Regions from separate parts of the Alteromonas sp. DYW1 genome, predicted to be linked through region 3. Evidence: predicted binding sites of a transcription regulator. Region 3 holds the regulator's gene; each other region holds the start of a gene.
The links. Region 3 encodes MetJ, which represses methionine synthesis genes. Its sites were predicted from a motif close to TAGACGTCTAGACGTCTA; they were not measured.
Positions count from the first base shown of each region.

Region 1 (5,294 bases), 410 kb from region 3:
TGCTGTCAAATGATGACCGAGCAGATCATGGATATTGCGTGCGATACGAACGCGCTCGGATTGCTTAGTGGCTTCCGTCAATAAAGCTTGAGTGGTAAGCAATTCACGGTTCTTCTCTTCCAGTGCTTGCTGTACCTTTTCAGCTTTTAGCATGGCGTTAATGATGACGATGGCAAATAGATTAAATGTCCAAAACAAGAGCGCTGTGATCAGCATACCCTCGCGTTGCCAATGCCATTGATAAATCAGCCAGAGCGGAATGGTTAACAAGAGCGAGACAAATACTGCCCGTGCAACGCTCATGAAATAGGGCAGCACAGTCCCCGCCATGACCATAAAGATAGCGTTGTAGGTATAAGGTACAGAATAGTAAATTGCCATAATGATGACCACTTGGATGGCAAATAGGGCAATCCGGTAATGCGGTTCTTTGTTGAAGGGCCGGTCGCGAATGGTGACTGTCCAAACCACAAAAAAACTAATGTACAAGCCGGCGACAATGAGCAAGTCAGTGAGCGAAAAATGCGCATTTTGCTGCATAAAGTACAGGCTAGAAAGGCTTACTAGCAGCCACGTGAAAAACGCGCTATACCACTCAATGCTTTGACTCAGGATTTTTGCTGTGCGGCTCATTATGCTTGTTGTCCGTAATTCCTTGCTGCAGTATGCCGAAAAATACCGACTAACCCAATAGGTCAAAAGTCATCTTTAAAGTAATGACTTTTGACACTACAGGGCCTCTTGCTCTGACCGTAACCTTATATCCGAGATAATTCAGAGGAATTAAGTTATGTCAGGCATACATTCAATTTTATTCGTTATTCATATACTGACGGGTACAGCCGCATTGATCCTATTTTGGATCCCAATGTTGAGTAAAAAGGGCCAATTGAATCATGTTACTTACGGGCATTTTTACGTAAACACAATGTATGCAGTAGCGGGCAGCGGAGCGCTAATGGCAATTATGGTTCTGATGGCGCCCATGGCGATAAAATCAGACCTGATCATTTACGCGAGCGACCCCGCAGCAGCAATCACCAGTATCAGGATATTTTGGAGCTTCTTATTGTATTTGAGTCTATTGTCGTTTGTTACTACGCGACACGGGGTTGCTGTTTTACAGGTGCGCCAGGATCGCGAGTCGCTCCGCCGTTGGCATTATATATTGCCACTCGTCATATTGGTGTTGGCGGGCTCAGCTCTGGCTGTCACAGGATTCCTAGCCAATCGCCACTTACACACGATATTTGGACTTTTGGGCTGCGTGTTGGGTTATGGATTGTTGCGCTATTGTTTAAAGACTCAGCTTAAGAAAGGCGAGTGGGTATTGGAGCATATTGGTACTATTATCGGGTCTGCTATCGGCGCTTACACAGCATTTTTAGCTTTCGGGGGGCGCGTCATCTTTGCTGAGTTGGGTCAATGGCAACTGGCGTTTTGGATCGCTCCGGGTGTAATTGGTGGTATTGCAGCTAATATCATCACCAAAAAATATGCCGTTAAGCTCGGTCTGCATCACGCTAAACCTTCAGCGCAATAAGCAACTCAAAAGTACAGGTGTTAAAATGCAACGTTTGCGCTAGCATAGTATTTATCGCGCTGTAAGTCAGCAGAGGTAGAGTTATGCTAGCCGAGCAAATGGTCGATCGCGTTAAACGCCTCAAGCATCGAGGGGTACGTTATCAACGTAATGTATTACAAGTAGGGCGGCTATACATGTTTCGAACCTATGGTCAGGTTGGTTACTGTCTTCGCTTGATGATTGCTCCACTCGTGTTTACTGTCAGTTTGGCAGGCATCGTTTTAATTCTCCGCGATTGGGAGCCGCTGCATTATGTCGCTATTTTTCCGGTGTGTGTATTCGCTGGGTGGCTATTTGAACAATGGATGTATCAGCGCATGGTTAGTCAGGGTGTCGATGTTTATTTAGATGAACCTGACAAGGCATTTTATCAAGAACCGCCCCTGCCGAATCATGCAAAGAATATTCACCGTTGTGGTATTCCTAAGGATTATCCTTTCGATCAGTTTTAATTCAGAGATCAATAAAGCGCTCAATTTTAGAGCGCTTTTTATTGTTTATCTGAATGTAGGTAAAAACAGAGTTGACTATTTTTAAGCCAACCGCTGAGCTGCTGCTTTCAAGGCGTCAGCTTTATCGGTTTTCTCCCATGGGAACTCGTTTCGCCCAAAGTGCCCATACGCCGCTGTTGGTTGATAGATAGGGCGCTCGAGGTCAAGCATTTTGATTAGTCCATACGGGCGCAAATCGAAGTGCTCGCGCACTAATTGGGTTAATGCCTGGTCGGCAATAACGCCGGTCCCAAAGGTATCGATATTAATTGACGTTGGCTCGGCAACTCCGATCGCATATGACACTTGTATTTCACAACGTTTCGCTAAACCAGCAGCAACAATATTCTTAGCTACATAGCGACCTGCATAGGCTGCACTGCGATCGACCTTCGACGGATCTTTACCCGAGAACGCACCACCGCCGTGGCGAGCCATACCACCATAGGTATCAACGATGATCTTACGACCAGTTAAGCCGCAGTCTCCCATAGGCCCCCCGATCACAAAGCGTCCCGTGGGGTTAATATGAAACTGAGTTTCTTTGCTCAGCCATTGCTCTGGTAGTACGGGCTTGATGATGTGTTCCATCACCGCTTCACGCAGGTCGGCTGTTGATACAGAGTCACAGTGCTGAGTTGACAGCACAACAGCATCAATCCCCACCGGACGATCATCTTCATACACAAACGTGACTTGTGATTTCGCATCCGGGCGTAGCCATGGTAATTCACCGGACTTTCGCATCGCCGCTTGACGTTGCACTAAGCGATGCGAGTAAGTGATTGGCGCAGGCATTAAAACGTCAGTCTCGTCGCTCGCATAACCGAACATTAAACCTTGATCACCCGCACCTTGATCCTCTGGACGGGCGCGATCTACACCTTGATTGATATCGGGAGACTGTTTACCGATCGCGTTTAACACTGCGCAAGAATCGGCATCAAAACCCATGTCTGAATGGGTATAACCAATGTTGCGTACGGTCTCACGCGTGAGTTCTTCAATATCAACCCAAGCCGAGGTGGTAACCTCACCGCCGACTAATACCATGCCAGTTTTCACAAAGCTTTCGCAGGCCACGCGGGCGTGGGGGTCTTGTTGTAATATTGCATCGAGCACTGCATCAGAAATTTGATCAGCGATTTTATCCGGATGTCCCTCTGAGACAGATTCCGACGTAAATAAATGTTTTGCCATTGCGGCTCCCTCTAACACAGACATTCAGTCAATGGGTTTAATGGGTATAGTCTAACGTCTCTATTGTAAATTACCAGTCTTTACTTCTAGACGTCTAAAAGTCTATTTGTTAACTTAGCTTGACACTTTCAAGCAATCTGGCACCTGCCGCGGCCTTCACCTCTTAACGAGGCTAAATTTCAATGCGAAAGCCGTTGAACTAAGGTCCTCTCTGAGTGAGAATAGCCGACCTCAAACGGTGACAGTGCAAGCAATCCAGAACGCCCTAGCGCTGGAAAAAGATCAATCAGGAGATGACATGTCTAATACACCCTCTCGTCGTGAACTCGCAAATGCAATTCGAGCGCTCAGCATGGATGCCGTGCAAAAGGCAAAATCAGGCCATCCAGGCGCGCCCATGGGCATGGCCGATATAGCACAAGTGCTGTGGGGTGATGTGTTATCACATAATCCAGCGAATCCAGATTGGGCTAATCGTGATCGCTTTGTGCTGTCGAACGGTCACGGTTCTATGTTGCTGTATTCGCTTCTGCACCTAACCGGCTACGATGTCTCGATTGATGATTTAAAAGCGTTTCGTCAACTCCACAGTAAAACGCCTGGTCACCCCGAATATGGTTATGCCCCTGGTGTAGAAACCACGACCGGCCCGCTTGGGCAAGGGATAACCAATGCGGTAGGGATGGCGATTGCCGAAAAAGCGCTAGCGGCGCAGTTTAATCAACCTGGATATGACATTGTTGACCATTACACTTACGCGTTTTTGGGTGATGGTTGCTTGATGGAAGGCATTTCACATGAAGCCTGTTCATTAGCTGGCACGCTGGGCTTGGGTAAACTCATTGCATTTTGGGATGACAATGGTATTTCAATTGATGGTGAAGTTGAGGGCTGGTTTACCGACGATACTCCAGCGCGCTTCAAGTCATATGGTTGGCAGGTGATCGCTGGTGTTGACGGTCATGACCCTGCGCAAATCGCTGATGCTATTGCTGCGGCGCAGGCCAATCCGCAACAACCCACATTGATCTGTTGTAAAACAGTTATCGGTTTTGGCTCGCCGAATAAGCAAGGTACAGAATCCTGTCATGGTGCGCCGCTCGGCGATGATGAAATTGCGCTAACCCGCGAGGCATTAGGTTGGCCATTTGCGCCATTTGAAATACCAGAAGCAATCTATGCTGGCTGGAGTGCGCTTGAAAAAGGTCAGGTTGCTGAGGCGGAATGGAACGCATTATTTGATGCTTATGCCAAGGCGCACCCTGCTCTTGCTGATGAATTCGCGCGTCGTCAAGTCGGTCAATTACCGGCTGACTGGGCTGAAAAGTCAACGGCGTATATCAATCAACTACAGGCCAATCCAGCGAATGATGCTACCCGTAAATCGTCGCAGAATTGCTTAAATGCATTTGGTCCATTATTACCAGAACTCATGGGTGGGTCTGCCGATCTTGCCGGTTCAAATCTGACGATTTGGCAGGGCAGTCAACCGTTAACCGCGGACGATGCATCCGGCAATTATATATACTATGGTGTGCGTGAGTTTGCCATGTCGGCTATCATGAACGGTCTCGCGTTACACGGCGGCTTTAAGCCTTATGGCGCAACTTTTTTGATGTTTATGGAATACGCACGGAATGCAGTGCGCATGGCAGCGATCATGAAGCAACCCGCGATTTTCGTTTACACCCATGATTCTATTGGTTTGGGCGAAGACGGTCCAACTCACCAGCCTGTGGAGCAATTGGTTGCGTTACGTTCAACCCCGAATCTAGATAACTGGCGTCCATGTGATCAAGTGGAGTCAGCAGTCGCTTGGAAAGCCGCAATTGAACGCACGGATGGGCCTACAACGTTAATTTTCAGCCGCCAAGGAATGCCGCAGCAAGCGCGCACGCCTGAGCAAGTCAATAATATCAGTCGTGGTGGCTATGTATTGAAAGATAGCGCGCAAACGCCGGATATTATTTTGCTTGCTACAGGTTCGGAGGTTCAGTTGGCGGTAGATGCCGCTGAGC
Region 1 is NZ_CM186038.1:2,923,373-2,928,666, reverse strand. It holds gene AC121Z_RS13145 (sensor histidine kinase) at 1-633, opposite strand, end outside; gene AC121Z_RS13140 (hypothetical protein) at 791-1,543, shown strand; gene AC121Z_RS13135 (hypothetical protein) at 1,627-2,037, shown strand; gene metK (methionine adenosyltransferase) at 2,119-3,276, opposite strand; gene tkt (transketolase) at 3,575-5,294, shown strand, end outside.
Region 1: a site for MetJ is predicted at 3,364-3,381, ahead of metK (methionine adenosyltransferase). Genes of this name have one in related genera too.

Region 2 (5,294 bases), 1.3 Mb from region 3:
GGGTCAGGCTCAGTATACCCCTTCTCACGGGCTATTTTAGTTGCTTCTGAAAGTGTTTTCCCAGCTTCCAATTCTCCAAACACGTATGATAAAGAACCGGAAAGTATTCCTTCGAACCGTACTAGGCTATCGCCTGCACTCAACAACTTTTGTAAATTATCAATAACCGGCAAGCCAGCACCGACAGTCGCTTCATACAAGTATTGGCGACTCGTCAACTGGGCCACATCGTGCAGTTGGTGATAGTACTTGAGAGATTTTGTATTGGCTTTCTTATTTGGCGTCACGACGTGAAATCCACTTTCTAAAAGACCTAAATACATATCCGCGACTGAATCACTGCTCGTACAGTCAACAATGACAGGGTTTACCAGCGCGTTATCGGACACAAAATCACTGATCGTTGCCGCTGAGAAGGCTTGCTCAGCCCCTGCTAAGCGGTCCTTCCAGCCATTGTTGAGATCAATACCTAAAGGATCAAGTAAGATTTTTCGGCTATTGGCAATGCCATAAACTGTCAAGCGTACGTTGCGCGCTAACAGCTGCGCTTGCTGCCGCTCTATTTGGGCAAGCAATGCACCGCCAACTGTGCCGCACCCAATCAGAAATACATCAATGGTGTGTGAATTAGAAAAGAAGTTTTGATGAATAACCTTCACAGCTTTTTTACCCTTGCGACCTTCAATGACGGTCGAAATAGAACGTTCGGAAGAGCCCTGAGCAATCGCAACATTGTTCACTCGAGCTTGTGCGAGTGCAGCGAAAAAGCGCGCCGCTAAGCCTTTTTGGTGACGCATTCCATCACCGACAAGTGTAACTATCGCAAGCCCCCTACGCACTTCAATCGGGTCAAGCAGTTGATTTGATAGCTCCAGTGCAAAAGCGTCTTCCAGCACATCCAAGGCTTTGGTTGCATCTTTTTCATGGATACAGAAACTAATGCTGTACTCACTTGAAGATTGAGTAATTAAACAAATCGAAATATTCGCATGGGCTAAGACCTCAAACACCCGACTGGCCATACCGACCATCCCTTTCATACCTGGCCCAGCAACATTAAACATGGCCATATCATCAAGCTGAGAAATCCCCTTCACACTGGTCCATTTAGTACTGGGCTCAGCACTGATCAAGGTGCCTAAAGCCGAAGGATTAAGGGTGTTTTTTATCCAGCAAGGAATATGAAACTGAGCAATCGGACCAATCGTCTTCGGGTGCAATACCTTGGCACCGAAGTAGGACAATTCCATCGCTTCCTGATAAGTCAATTTATCCAGCAATACCGCACCGTCCACTTGATTCGGGTCAGCATTGTATACGCCGTCAACATCGGTCCAAATTTCACAACATTGCGCATTGATGCAGGCCGCTAAGATAGCCGCGGAATAATCCGAACCATTGCGGCCAAGAGTAACCTTCTCGCCACAACTATTAGCCGCAACGAACCCCGGCATGATCAATAATTCTGAGCCATCCGTAGGCACATCTGCAAAGCGCGCCCGACTTGCCTGCAAATCAGCTACACTATCTAAATAGTCACCTTCAGCAAGCACATATTGCACAGGATCAATCACACGATTTTTAATACCAGATGCGCTGAGCAGATAGCTAAACAGAGTCACGCTGACATACTCGCCGATACTTAGGATACCGGCAGTTACTGCCGGCGGAGCCATACCTAATAATCTTACCCCTTCCAACTGCGCCGCTAGTGACGACAAACGTTCGTTGATAAAGGCAGACACTTGCTCTAAGTCAAAGTTAGGTTGGGCGGCATGTAACTCAGTGGCAATACTGTTTAAGGTCATTTCTAGCTTGGCAAATAGTTCACCAAAATCACGACTTTCAGCAGCTTCATCGCACAGTAACGATAGAGCATTAGTCACCCCTTTGGGTGCTGACAGAACTACTGCGGCTCCTTCGGTTACATGAGCTTGACGGCTAATTTCCACTACATTTAAGTAGCGTTGCGCATCCGCTAGAGATGACCCACCAAACTTCATAACCTTCATTGCCTAATCTCCTTACCTGTTCTCACCGCAAAAAAAAACCCGCTTGTTTTAAGCGGGCTTTCGTTGAATTAGCTATATGCACTAGCCAACGTCCGCCCTTAAAAAGGTGGTTGTCATCATGCCGGTAGTGCTAATAATTGTTTTCATGGGTGCAATGTGACGTATAGACGTCTAGATGTCAATACTGTTTTTCAAAATAACTACATTTGCAAACTTACGTGCCGCCACCGAGCCTTGTTACTTACTGTATCAAAGTCACCCTTAGGTTCAACACACAATGGATTGCAGACGCTGCATTCTCCGGCACGTTGGCACAATAAAGTTCCCATAAATAGATAAACCACCCGCGAAAATTCAAGGTATATCCCGCGGGTTAGCATCCCAATGTATTTTAAGTCTTATCCGATTACGGTTCCTAATGCGAGCCCCTCAGCCGAGGTTCCAACCGATGTGAAAGTTATTGGACCTACTGTTGCAAACAAAAAGTTAATGTGCTGGCGCACACCGTTTGCAATGCAACATGTCCGGTTGCGCGTCAGCCGCTTGCTAGGCAATCTCACAGCTCTACGCCTGGCTTGCGATAAAACACATTGCAAGCCCGCTCAAACTCCCCTACCTTATAAATCATATAAAACAGACAAATTAATCCAATGATTTTCATCCAATCTCAATTACAACGAATTGCGTTGTTCTGCGGAGTCGTAATCATGTCAACATCTTCGTTTGCCGCCGAGTGGCAAAACCCACAAATCGTCGCTGTCAATAAGGAGCCCGCGCGCGCAAATTTTCATGTCTTCTCTACGGAACCTGACACCTACACTGCGTTTCCTTGGGAGTATGACAACTATCTATTGTTGGATGGTGACTGGGCTTTCAAGTTACTTCCGCATCCGGAGGCTGATAATTTAGATTTTATCAGTTCCGGTTTCGATACTAGCCAATGGACAACAATGCCCGTCCCGGGGAATTGGGAAATGCACGGTGTGGGTTATCCTAATTACATCAATATGCGCATGGCCCACAGCGCGGCACCGGTCGCCGGCGAATTGCCTAGCGACAACAATCCTACCGGACTATACCGTAAACAATTTGAGCTACCCTCGGACTGGCAAGAACAACAGGTATTCATTCATTTGGGCGCAGTAAAATCGGCATTTTATCTGTGGGTCAATGGCCAATATATAGGCTACGCTGAGGATTCAAAAACCGCGGCGGAATTTAATATCACCAGCGCCTTGCAAGCCGGTCAGAACACGCTTGCATTGAAAGTGATCAAATGGTCCGATGGAACGTTTCTAGAGCTACAGGACATGTGGCGCTTAAGCGGTATTGAGCGGGAAGTTTACCTGTACGCAACCCCACAAACACGGCTGCAAGATATTCAAGTGGATGCAACCTTGACCAATAATTATCAAGACGGCCTCCTTAGCATTGCTACTACGCTGCAAGCCCACACAAAAAAGCCCGCAGCGGTTGCGGTGCAATATACCCTTACCGATAGTAGTGAAAAGGCTGTTTGGCAACATACCGCGGCAATCCAATGGTCACACCAAACGGCTGCGGTTCGCGCCCAAACCCAAATCAATAACGTTGCCCGTTGGAGTGCCGAAGCGCCGAACTTATATAACCTCAAAACGGTTTTGCTGGATGCCAATCAACAAGCGATACAACATACTTGGCAACGCATAGGCTTTCGTACTAGCGAATTACGGAACGGGAATATATTGATCAATGGCCAACCCGTGCTATTTAAGGGCGTTAACCGCCACGAACATGATCCTCAAACTGGTCACGTTATTACAGCCGAATCAATGCGCCGGGACATCGCGCTGATGAAGCAACTCAATATTAATGCAGTGCGGAACTCTCACTATCCGAATCACCCGTATTGGTATGACTTGGCTGACGAATTTGGTCTGTATGTGGTCGACGAGGCTAATATTGAGTCCCATGGAATTGGAGCCGCCAATCAAGGCCACTTTTATGATCCTGACGCCCATATGGTTAACCTGCCGAATTGGCAAGAGGCATACATTGACCGAGTACGTAGCATGTACGAGCGCAGTAAGAACCATGCGTCAGTTGTAATTTGGTCACTCGGCAATGAATCCGGTGACGGCGCAAACACTGAAATTCTTTATCACTGGTTAAAGGAACGTTCATCCTTACCCATTATGGCCGAGCAAGCACAGCTTAGGGCTCACACCGACATGTATGCACAGATGTACGCCAGCGTCGAATTAATGGAGCACTACGCGTTAATGGGCGAAACCCGACCCATGATTTTATGCGAGTATGAACATGCAATGGGAAACTCGGTGGGCAACCTTAATGATTATTGGGAACTGATCCGCAAGTATCCGTTATTACAAGGTGGTTTTATCTGGGACTGGGTCGACCAAACCATTCTCACACACGCTCAAGATGGTACCGCATTTTATGGCTACGGCGGCGATTTTGAGCCCGAAGGAGCCTACCATGACGGTAATTTTTCAGCCAATGGTTTACTCGCTGCCGACCGTTCGCTGCACCCCCATGCACATGAAGTTAAACATGTCTATCAACCCATTCAGGTCAGTGCAGCAAACCTAAATAGTGGCCACATTGAGATTTTTAATGAAAATTTTTTCCAAAATTTGGATAATATTGAAGCGACTTGGCGCTATGAACGGAATGGTCACCCCATCGTTTCAGGCACCTTAGATTTGACGGGCATTAAGCCACAAACCAACAAATCTTACACGCTTTCATTACCCGCTATTTTGACCGGTGAAAGGGATTTTCTTAGTCTCACATTTACCTTAAAAACCGCAACGCCCCTGCTTCCTGCTGGCCATATTGTCGCACAAGCACAGTTCCCTATGCCTTTCATGGCGGCGAAAACGCCGTCAAACCCAACAACTTCCGCGCAGCTAAGCCTTGTAGATGATGAAACAAACTTGAGCATTCAAGCCGCTAACGGAACCGTATATCGGCTGAACAAAACCAGCGGCTGGATTGAACAAGTGAGTGTCACTAATCACGCATTATTAAAGTCACCGATTATGCCTCACTTCTGGCGAGCTCCAACCGATAATGACTTTGGCGAAGATCTCCCAAACAAAGCAAAAGTGTGGCAATTTGCGGGCAAAAACGCTGAACTTCGCCAATTGAGCATAGATGATTCCTCGAGTGGTACACTCAAAGTGTTTACTGAACACACCCTGCCCGATGTTGAAAGTCGCTATCAGACAACCTATGTTTTTCAAACTGATGGTAGTGTGGATATTAATGTTTGGTTTT
Region 2 is NZ_CM186038.1:751,511-756,804, reverse strand. It holds gene thrA (bifunctional aspartate kinase/homoserine dehydrogenase I) at 1-2,012, opposite strand, end outside; gene lacZ (beta-galactosidase, LacZ type) at 2,720-5,294, shown strand, end outside.
Region 2: a site for MetJ is predicted at 2,177-2,194, ahead of thrA (bifunctional aspartate kinase/homoserine dehydrogenase I). Genes of this name have one in related genera too.

Region 3 (5,294 bases):
ACAAGCAAGCTAGAATGGGAGGGAAGGTAAACCATTGCATTGCGTCCACTGGCGGTTTCCAACTCCAACACCTCCCCCTCCTCTAGTTTGCTCGTTAGCTCTACAGGTAGTGCTATGTCTTGCAGTGACACGAGTCGGACTTTGAACTGGCTTCCACTAGGCCAATGCGCTAACCATTCAGTCGGTGAACGGGCTTTATCTAATGTGCTTGCCAGCGCTGTAAAAAGCTGCTGCGATTCAGATGGAGTGGCAACAGATGACGGTCCCCAATAGTGCTGATAAATGGTATCAAACATCCAGCCTAATCCAATAAATGCGAGCACAACCGGTCCAACCAGTGAAAGTGATATACGCCGCATTAATTCAGCTTTGCCATCATATAACCCTTACCCCAAACCGTTTTTATAATGGTTGGCTCAACACCATCATCACCAAGTTTCTTGCGCAGACGCGAAATTCGTAAATCAATTGAGCGATCAAATCCGTCGTAATCAAAACCTCGCAAGATCTTCACGAGTGTTTCTCTGCTAATAATCTCTCCTGCATGAGACGCCAAGTGCCATATGACATCAAATTCATGGCTGGTGATTGCTAAATCCGTGTCACCACGAGTGACTCTGCGCGTATTTCTGTCAATCACTAAACCTGCAACAGACAAGCGACTAGGCTCTGTCACTAACACCTCGCTGTTAACTTCATGCCGCCGCAACAGCCCTCGGATCCTGGCAAGCAGTGCTCGCGCTCTTACTGGCTTTATCACATAGTCATCAGCACCGACTTCGAGACCTATCACTTCGTCAATCTCCTCATCACGCGCGGTTAACATCAAGATAGGCCCATTGTAAAATGCTCGTACTTCTCTACACACGTCCAGACCATCCAAATCAGGCAGCATCCCATCAAGTATAACGAGCTCTGGCATATGCTGCCGAACTAGGGTGATCGCCTCTTTGCCAGACACCGTGTGTAGCACTTTTAGGCCTTTTTTAGTTAAAAAGTCAGCTGTCCACTGCGCGAGTTCAACGTCATCTTCAACCAAAAGAATACTGGGTGATAAGGTCGTCATCGTTTCTCCAAGTTCAGAATAAACGCCACGATACGGCATTGCGCTTCTTCTGGTAAACCCAAGCGGTTTTTAATTCAGCTTGCGCCAGCACGGTGCGAGAATTTGCTGGTGTTAGCACAAATAGTAAATCATTGGTTGTTGCAGCTTCGTACGTGGAGTTCCCAGCAGAGCGACCGGTCCAACATTGGACAGGGGATTTCTGGGATTGTACATACAAACAATAATCGCCTAGCTCATTCGATTGCCAGACTAACTCCACTTCTACATAACAGGTTTGCCCCTGCCGCAACGATACACATTGAGATGGCTTAATTTGCAGATCTACCGTGCCAGAGTCCTGTGCCATTACCTCCTCGGTGTAGGCGCAAAATAGGAGGCTGAGTAGCAGTAAAAGTTGTTTTAATAAAGTCATTCTTGGCACTCCATTAAAACACGTAGGTAAGGCTGAATAAGGATGTAACGTTAACGTTGTCACCGCCTCGGAATGGACTGTTTGCAGCACCCGATGGTAAGCGTTCAACATTCACAAAACCGCCAACAACCCAACGTTGATTGAGCGGATACTCAAAACCAACCCGTGCACTCAATGCCATTCCGCTACCCGCTTGGTAAGGGACAAAATAATCACGGATACGTTGCGCCTGCTCGAAGCCTTCTGCGACCAAAGAAATTTGCTCTGAGTCCGCCTCTGTTAGGCCATAAAAATGCGTCCAGACTTCACTCGAGCGATAGCGCACACCGCCGGCTATATACACGTTAACATTACGGATCTGCCAGTCATAACGTGCTGATGCTGTGGCTTCAAGTCCACCAATACCATCGCTAAAACTGTGTGGCATTAGCGTTAACTGAGTCAACATTTGGTCAAAATAGCCACTGAACCTTAAACCTACTCGCTCATCGCTCTCGCGCTTGATATGGTATGCCTGTAACGGTCCGCTTAGACGATATTCCACTTCCTGTGCAGTGTTGGCGAAGTAGACATCCCAAGCCCAATGGCGTGAGTTATAAAAATTATAGCCAATGGCTGGGCCTGCATATTGACCATCTTCGGTCTCCTGACTGTTGCCGGGTAACTCAATAAAAAAGCCATGGTACTGAGCCCTTAGATCCAAGTTAATGCCCCAAAATTCATCCATATATTGCGTGCTGCTCAAATCAGGGTCGATGTGAATACGTTCCTGTGCGCCAGCCACAATGCTAACAGCCGCATAAAATGAAAAATCTTCGTCATCGGCGAACGCTGCTGGCGACAAACTACTAGCCCCTACGACAAGAAGCACCACAACGGTTGTCACTAATTTAGAAATGGTCATAAAACTATCCAAGTTGTTTTTCGAGGCATTAATCGTAGGGAAGTTGTTGGCTATTTTGCGTACCAAGTTTCCTCATATTGTATCGATTTGTATCAAGCGACAGTACTTTTTTGTTCGCCCGCCCACAAAGACTTATGACTACTCGGGTTACCAAGGGGAAGTCACGTGTACCGTTGATACATTCGCATACAACCACGAGTGATTCGTGACGATATCCTGTACCGGTAAATTATCTAACCGAAGGAATCACAATGAAATTTTTTACTCAACTGAAATCTACCTGCACTGTTGGTCTGCTGGTTGCCTCAATGTTAACCGGCTGCGGTGGATCCTCGTCTCACCCTATCACCAGTCAACCTGAGCCTAAGCCATTACCAGAGCCTGTCGCACAAGATCTCGACTACCAAGCACTGCTAGACGCGGCAATTTCAGATAACGTCCCTGGCATGGTGCTACTGGTTGATACTGCTACTGATAGACATTGGGTAAGTGCTGGTGTAACTGATACAGAGACCCTGGAACCCATGCCGCTAGATGCGAGAATGCCGATTGGCAGTGTCGGCAAAACTCTGGTTGCTGCATTAGTTACCTTACTGGTTGACGAGGGCTGGCTCGACCTTGATAGCCCCATCAAGCATTATTTGGGCGATACCATTACTGAACATCTGGCGTACAGCGACATTATCACGTTACGCCAGCTATTAAATCATACCGCCGGTGTGCGCGACTACTTGAATCATCCATTGTTTCTGTCGACATTTTTAGCTACCCCTGACGATATCTGGTTAGATGAAGATTTACTCCCATTCATTTTGGACCGTGAACCTGATTTCTACCCAGGAAGTCAATTCAAATACAGTAACACCGGATACGTACTGGTTGGCATGGTGATATCAGCGGTACTCGAAAAACATAGCAGTCATGCACTCAACGCACGGATACTGGCGCCTCTTGGAATGGATGCAACTCGCTATCTTGGACTCGAGACGACTCAGGACGATATTGTCAGCGGCTATCGTGACCTCATGGAGTTTGACTTGGCCGTGCAGCCAACGATTGGTAACTTACGCCCACACTTGTACCGTTTAGGCGTTTCTGACGCTCCAGTAGCTAGCACCGTGGATGACCTCGCAAAATGGCAATATGCGCTACAAAATGCCAATTTTCTGCCCGGCAAGTCTTTGTTGTCAGCAATGACTCATGAGCAAAGCCTGATCACATTAAATGGCATAGGCGGCTATTTACCCAACAGTGACATAGCTTATGGGCTAGGTATGTTCAAGGAAACCGCTGGCGATACCACACTATTTCACCATGGTGGCGACCAGTTTGGTTGGTTAACACATAACGTTTTGTGGCCCGAAAAAAACATCACGATTGCATTAATGGTCAACTGCGGAGGCGATATTTGCGAGGAAGCTGCAGCTTCAGTGGTGAACCAAATCATTACCTATTATTTAGCAAAATAATTAGCAGCGGCAGTAGTGGGTTAGTCTCTGGCTAACCCACATTTATTCCTCAGCACTGTCTTCCAAGGCATCAATATCATCAGGATCCATACCCATTGAACGCATGATTTCACGGGCTTCAGAAGGAATGCGATGAGGATTGTCTTTCCGCAAATCATCATCATTCGGTAGCGGCTGGCCGGTGAATGCGTGCAAAAAGGCTTCGCACAGCAATTCCGAGTTGGTCGCGTGGCGTAGATTATTGATCTGGCGCCGCGTGCGCTCATCGGTTAACACTTTCAATACGTTAATGGGTATTGAAACGGTGACCTTTTTTACTTGCTCGCTCTTCTTTCCGTGTTCTGCATACGGATGAATGTATTTGCCATTCCACTCTGCCATTGGCTAGCCTTTTATTCATTATTGTTTTAGCGGGGAAATTCTAACCGCAATTTCGTAAAGGTCAATTAACCATAACTTATTCGCTATAAAGCACATAAGAATGCTTGACTCCCCCTATCATTACCATTAATTTAGACGTCTAAACGTCTATTTGCAAAGTTATTTTCTATTATGGTCTCATACGCACAAGGTATTGATGCACTCAATCAGTCGCTCTCCGAACTGAATGACATTGCCGTTTCATTTGAATTTTTTCCTCCTAAGACCGAGCAAATGGAAAAAACACTTTGGAAATCAATTGAGCGGCTAACACCGCTAAAGCCAGCCTATATGTCGGTTACTTATGGTGCAAACAGTGGCGAACGTGACCGGACCCACGATATTGTCAAACAAATTCAACATCAAACGGGCGTGCCTGCAGTGCCCCATTTGACCTGTATTGATGCCAGTGAAGATGAGTTAAAAAGTATTGCGCAGGATTATTGGAACAATGGTATTCGACGCATTGTTGCGTTACGCGGTGACCTGCCACCGGGTGGCGGGAAGCCGGCTTTATACGCGTCAGATTTAGTCAAGCTTCTGAAAGAAGTGGCAAATTTTGATATTTCGGTTGCCGCCTACCCAGAAAAGCACCCAGAAGCGCCTAACGCACAATTTGACTTATTAAATCTCAAGCGCAAGAACGAGGCGGGTGCAAGCGAAGCCATTACCCAATTCTTTTTTGATACCGAGGTGTTTTTGCGCTTTCGTGACCGCGCTGCCGCAACGGGGATCGATTTAGATATTGTCCCCGGGATTTTGCCCGTCACCAATTATCAAACCCTTTTGCGCTTTGCAGCGATGACCAATGTTCATGTTCCCGCCTGGCTGCATAAACATTTTGATGGCTTAGATGAAGCGGATCAAACTACGCGTAACTTGCTTGGCGCAAACATTGCGATGGATATGGTAAAGGTGCTAGCGAAAGAAGGGGTAAAGCATTTTCATTTCTACACCCTTAACCGCAGTGAATTGAGTTTTGCGATTTGCCATATGCTTGGACTTAGACAAGAATAGCCACTG
Region 3 is NZ_CM186038.1:3,328,687-3,333,980, forward strand. It holds gene AC121Z_RS15110 (HAMP domain-containing sensor histidine kinase) at 1-359, opposite strand, end outside; gene AC121Z_RS15115 (response regulator) at 359-1,105, opposite strand; gene AC121Z_RS15120 (DUF3019 domain-containing protein) at 1,080-1,478, opposite strand; gene AC121Z_RS15125 (MipA/OmpV family protein) at 1,492-2,382, opposite strand; gene AC121Z_RS15130 (serine hydrolase domain-containing protein) at 2,634-3,851, shown strand; gene metJ (met regulon transcriptional regulator MetJ) at 3,894-4,232, opposite strand; gene metF (methylenetetrahydrofolate reductase) at 4,404-5,288, shown strand.

Region 4 (5,294 bases), 1.3 Mb from region 3:
TTCAAACAATGCCTCCTGGGGTATTAGCCAGTTCATTCATGTCCCTGGCCGATGCTTTTTACCAAGGAAGTTGATTCCACTGCTTTTGTGCAAGCTCGACTCGTATCGAGACGCCTGCGGCAGTGATGAAACTTCCGCCCTGAACTTTCGGTTCACGGGCGCACATGAACAGCGGTACTTTGGGAGGCGCCTTTCAGTTAACAGGAAGACAATGGCTGTTATTAATTTTGGCTCAATTAACATTGACCATGTATATCAGGTCGAACATTTTGTTCAACCGGGTGAAACAATTGCTTCACATCATTATCAACAGTTGCTCGGTGGCAAAGGTGCTAATCAGTCGATTGCGTTGGCCAAAGCAGGTGCTGAAGTGCGCCATGTAGGACGCATCAACAATAACGATGCGCACATTAAGCAAACCCTTATAAAGCAGGGTATTGATTGCAAACACGTACAATGTACCGACACCCCTTCTGGTCACGCGATCATTCAAGTCACGCCCAGTGGGGAAAATGCAATCGTACTATTTGGCGGCGCCAATCAAGAGCTTGATAGTAAGACCGTGTTGGCGGCACTTGATAACGTTAAATCGACTGATTGGGTGTTAACGCAAAACGAGACATCGGCAATTGCAGATGCACTCAAACAAGCCAAAGATAAAGGTCTTAAAGTTGCTTTCAATCCGGCACCTATGACTGAGTCAGTCAAATCACTTCCGTTGGACTGCATTGATCTGCTGATCGTTAATGAGGTTGAGGCCGCAGAGTTTGCCGGCACGCAGGATATGGCCGCCATTGAAGCGTATTTCACTGCAAACTGGCAACATGGAGAGGTGATTATCACCTTAGGCAAACAAGGCGTCGTTATGCTGCGCAAAGGGCAAAAAATCGAAGTTCCAGCCTTTGTGGTTGATGCCATCGACACCACCGCCGCCGGCGATACTTTTATCGGTTATTTCCTTGCTGCTTACACCGATCATGCTGATCCTAAGCAAGCATTAATGCGCGGTTGCGCCGCTTCAGCATTGGCAGTCACCGTTGAAGGTGCCGCGCAATCTATTCCAGATGTTGATAAAGTTAATCGCTTTCTAGCAAAGCACAGCTAAACCTAATTATTGGACACACACATGGCAGAAAAAATTATTTTAGATACCGACCCGGGTATCGATGATGCAATGGCAATCTTTTTCGCGTTTCAGTCACCCGACATTGACGTTTTGGGCTTAACAACTGTTTACGGTAACGTACCTGTGACAATGGCCGCGCGCAATGCAGTCACACTGTGCGAGCTGGCCGGGCAGGATATTCCCGTCACGCAGGGCGTCGGCATGCCTTGGGTGGGTCCAGAGTCGACCTATGCCCACTTTGTACACGGTGACGATGGCTTCGGTAATATTGGGTTCCCGCTGTCCGACAAGCCATTGGACCCGCGTAGTTCAGCACAATTCATTGTTGATACCGTGCGCGCAAACCCGGGCGAGGTAACGCTGGTAGCGATTGGTCCTTTGGGTAACTTGGCATTAGCATTACGCCTCGATCCAGAACTTCCAAAATTAGTTAAAGGCGTCAAAATCATGGGTGGTGCTGCCTTCGTAAAAGGCAATGTAACTCCGGTTGCCGAAGCGAACATATGGAATGATGCCTATGCTGCGGACATCGTTTTTAGTGCTGATTGGGATATCACCATGTTTGGTCTGGATGTGACCAACAATGTTCCCTTTGACCCTAGCTTCGTCGATATACTTGCGAGCAAGAATGGAAAACTGGGAGGATTTGTGCAGCAATCTGCGCAGTTTTATATCGATTTCTACTCACAAAATCGTGACGACCGCGTGTGTTTCTTTCACGATGCGTTTCCACTAGCATACTTGATTGATGAAAGCTTATTTGAGCTAACAGAGGGCCATATTCGCGTCGCTACCGACCCATTAAATCGGGGGCAAACAGCGGTGGCGCCCGTGGGCACCACAGCAAGCCCGTTATGGTTAGAAGCCAAGAAAATTAAAGTGGCTACGGGTGTTGATCACGCCAGGCTGACCCAGCTGTTCATCGATACGTACGCCAACTAATTGTTGAACAAGGTAGATAAACCAGCGTTACGCCGCCACTTCAGGGCGGCCCGTAACGCTTTAACCGAGTCCCATCAAGCGCAAGCGGGGCAACGTTTGCTGGCTCAACTCAGCAAAATTAAGGCGTTTTCAGCCGCCAGGACCATTGCAGCTTACCTTGCCAATGATGGTGAGTTAGACCTGACTCCAACCATTCATGCATGCTGGCAACAGGGTATTAACACTACATTACCCCTATTAGATCCACGCCGTTCAGGGCATCTGCTATTTCATGATTATGCTGTGAACACGCCAATGAGTATCAACCGGTATGGCATTGCTGAACCGACGTTTAACGCTGCACATTGTCGCCCGCTAGCTCAGCTAGATGTATTACTTTTGCCCCTCGTTGCATTTGATCATCAAGGCAATCGTTTGGGCATGGGGGGCGGATTTTATGACCGCACCTTAGCTGACCTAGAGAGAAATAACCGACCGACCTTGATTGGTATCGCCCACGATTGCCAGCAGGCTGAGACCTTGCCGGTTGAGCCGTGGGACATTCCACTTGATTATATCGTGACACCTTCAGTGCAGTTAACAATAGCACCGTAGAAAAGCACGAAAAATAACGCCAGCCTGCTCTGATTTAAGACCAACTTAAGCTACACTTAGGTGCTCCACAGTAGATGTATTCCAACAGGGTTCACGATGACACAAGACGATAAAAAACGTGCTGCGGCAACTGCCGCCGTCGCATATGTGCAAGAAGACAGTATTATTGGCGTCGGTACCGGCTCCACCGTGAATCATTTCATTGATGCACTGGCACCGATCAAGCATAAGCTAAAAGGGGCGGTGTCGAGCTCTGATGCATCCACAGCTCGGCTAAAGGCCTTAGGCATTGAGGTTTTTGACCTCAATGGCGTGGATGACCTAGCGATATATGTGGATGGCGCTGACGAGATTACTGAGCACAAACACATGATCAAAGGTGGTGGGGCAGCACTGACTCGCGAGAAGATCGTAGCTGCAGTGGCCAAGCAGTTTATTTGTATTATCGACGATACTAAACAGGTACCAATCCTCGGCAAGTTTCCATTGCCGGTTGAAGTGATCCCTATGGCACGTTCGTATGTTGCGCGGGAAATCGTGAAGCTTGGTGGTGATCCGGTATACCGTCAGAACGTGATCACCGACAATGGTAACGTGATCCTGGATGTCCACAATTTAACTATTTTGAATCCTAGCGAACTCGAGTACCAACTGAACAATATCGTCGGCGTCGTGACCAATGGTCTGTTTGCCCAGCGCGGCGCTGACCTAGTTTTGGTCGGCGGCGAAAATGGTGTTGAAACTCTGAAATAGCATAATTAGTGCTTTTTATTTGCCGAGACATCTGGTATTTTCCATTCTCTTTTGGACGTCTAGATGTCTTAATTAACCTTCAATCCGAGAGCCATGCATCATGAGTAAAGTTTCGCTGCCTAAAGATAAAATCAAGATCCTCTTATTGGAGGGCTTGCACCCTAGTGCAATCGAAACGCTTGAGAGTAACGGATATCACAATATCGAAAGTTTAAAAACTTCGCTTCCTGAAGAAGAATTGATTGAGAAGATTAAAGATGTGCATTTTATTGGGATCCGCTCGCGCACCCAACTCACACAGCGCGTCATTGATGCTGCCAATAAATTAGTGGCCGTTGGTTGCTTCTGTATTGGTACCAATCAAGTTGACCTTGTAGCGACTCAAGCGCGGGGTATTCCGGTATTTAATGCACCGTTTTCAAACACCCGCTCAGTGGCTGAATTGGTGCTTGGGCAAATCATATTATTGTTGCGTGGCATTCCCGAAAAGAACGCCAAAGCGCATCGTGGTGAGTGGCTGAAGAGTGCCGTCGGGTCATTTGAAGCGCGCGGCAAAACACTGGGTATCATTGGCTATGGGCATATCGGTACACAGCTAAGCATTCTTGCAGAACATCTAGGGATGCGCGTGCAGTTTTTTGATATCGAAGATAAATTGGTATTAGGTAACTCAAGCCAAGTGAAAAGTCTGAAGAAGCTATTAAATACGTCTGATGTAGTCACCTTGCATGTGCCAGAAACCGCGCAAACGATGAACATGATTGGTAAGAAAGAGTTAGCGGAAATGAAGCCTGGGGCCATTCTAATCAATGCAGCCCGCGGCACAATTATTGACATCGACGCATTAGTGGACGCTCTGCAAAGTAAACACATCAGCGGTGCCGCAATTGATGTTTTCCCAGTTGAACCTAAGTCCAATGATGAAGAGTTTGAATCCCCTCTGCGCCAATTTGATAATGTCATTCTTACTCCGCATGTCGGTGGAAGTACCCAGGAAGCACAAGAAAACATTGGTATTGAGGTCGCGGGTAAACTGGCGAAGTACAGCGACAATGGGTCCACACTCTCGGCAGTTAATTTCCCTGAAGTGTCTTTGCCAGCGCATACCGATACTTCGCGACTATTGCATATTCATATCAACCGCCCAGGAGTCCTGACCCAAATTAACCAGGCGTTTGCTGACAAAGGGATTAATATTCTTGCCCAGTATTTGCAAACCAACGATAGCATCGGTTATGTCGTTATTGATGTTGAGGCAGACCGTGCAATGGATGCCTTTGCGGAAATGGAAAAGATTGAAGGTACAATCAAAGCCCGCGTATTGCACTAGAATACCTAGACGAAGACGGGCTGTCTTGTACAACAAAAAAAGGAGAGCAAAGGCTCTCCTTTTTTATACATAGAATTATCTGCCTAGGTACCAACTGAGTATCAGTCCCTACCTTTCACTATGATCTTAAAAGAAACTGTACACCAAGGTAACCGCAGTTTCTGTATCTAAATTATCAACACCGTCTGCTACGTCACTGTTGTGGTCAAGCTTTAACGAGAGTTTCATTGACAGTGCACCACTGATGGTTGCAGTCAATGCAGATTCTGCGCGAGACTTAGTATTATCGGAACCAATCTCAGTACTGAATGTTTGCGTAAACTTAGACGTTTCTGAGATTAGCCAGGTGTAATTAAACGCACCACGTAAAATGACACTATCTAGATCTTCGCCGGTTTGGCTCTCAGCAAATGAATAACCCGGACCGACACTATAATCAAAGCTACTGGTGTCATCTTCCCACACTTTTTGGTTCCAACCGGCCGCGACAGTCGCTTGGTATTTAAAGTTGCTAAACCGGTCATCTTCATAAGAAGCAAACGCAAAGAT
Region 4 is NZ_CM186038.1:833,618-838,911, reverse strand. It holds RNA gene ssrS (6S RNA) at 10-190, shown strand; gene AC121Z_RS03815 (ribokinase) at 212-1,105, shown strand; gene AC121Z_RS03810 (nucleoside hydrolase) at 1,127-2,068, shown strand; gene AC121Z_RS03805 (5-formyltetrahydrofolate cyclo-ligase) at 2,069-2,662, shown strand; gene rpiA (ribose-5-phosphate isomerase RpiA) at 2,759-3,415, shown strand; gene serA (phosphoglycerate dehydrogenase) at 3,516-4,745, shown strand; gene AC121Z_RS03790 (DUF481 domain-containing protein) at 4,872-5,294, opposite strand, start outside.
Region 4: a site for MetJ is predicted at 3,468-3,485, ahead of serA (phosphoglycerate dehydrogenase). Genes of this name have one in related genera too.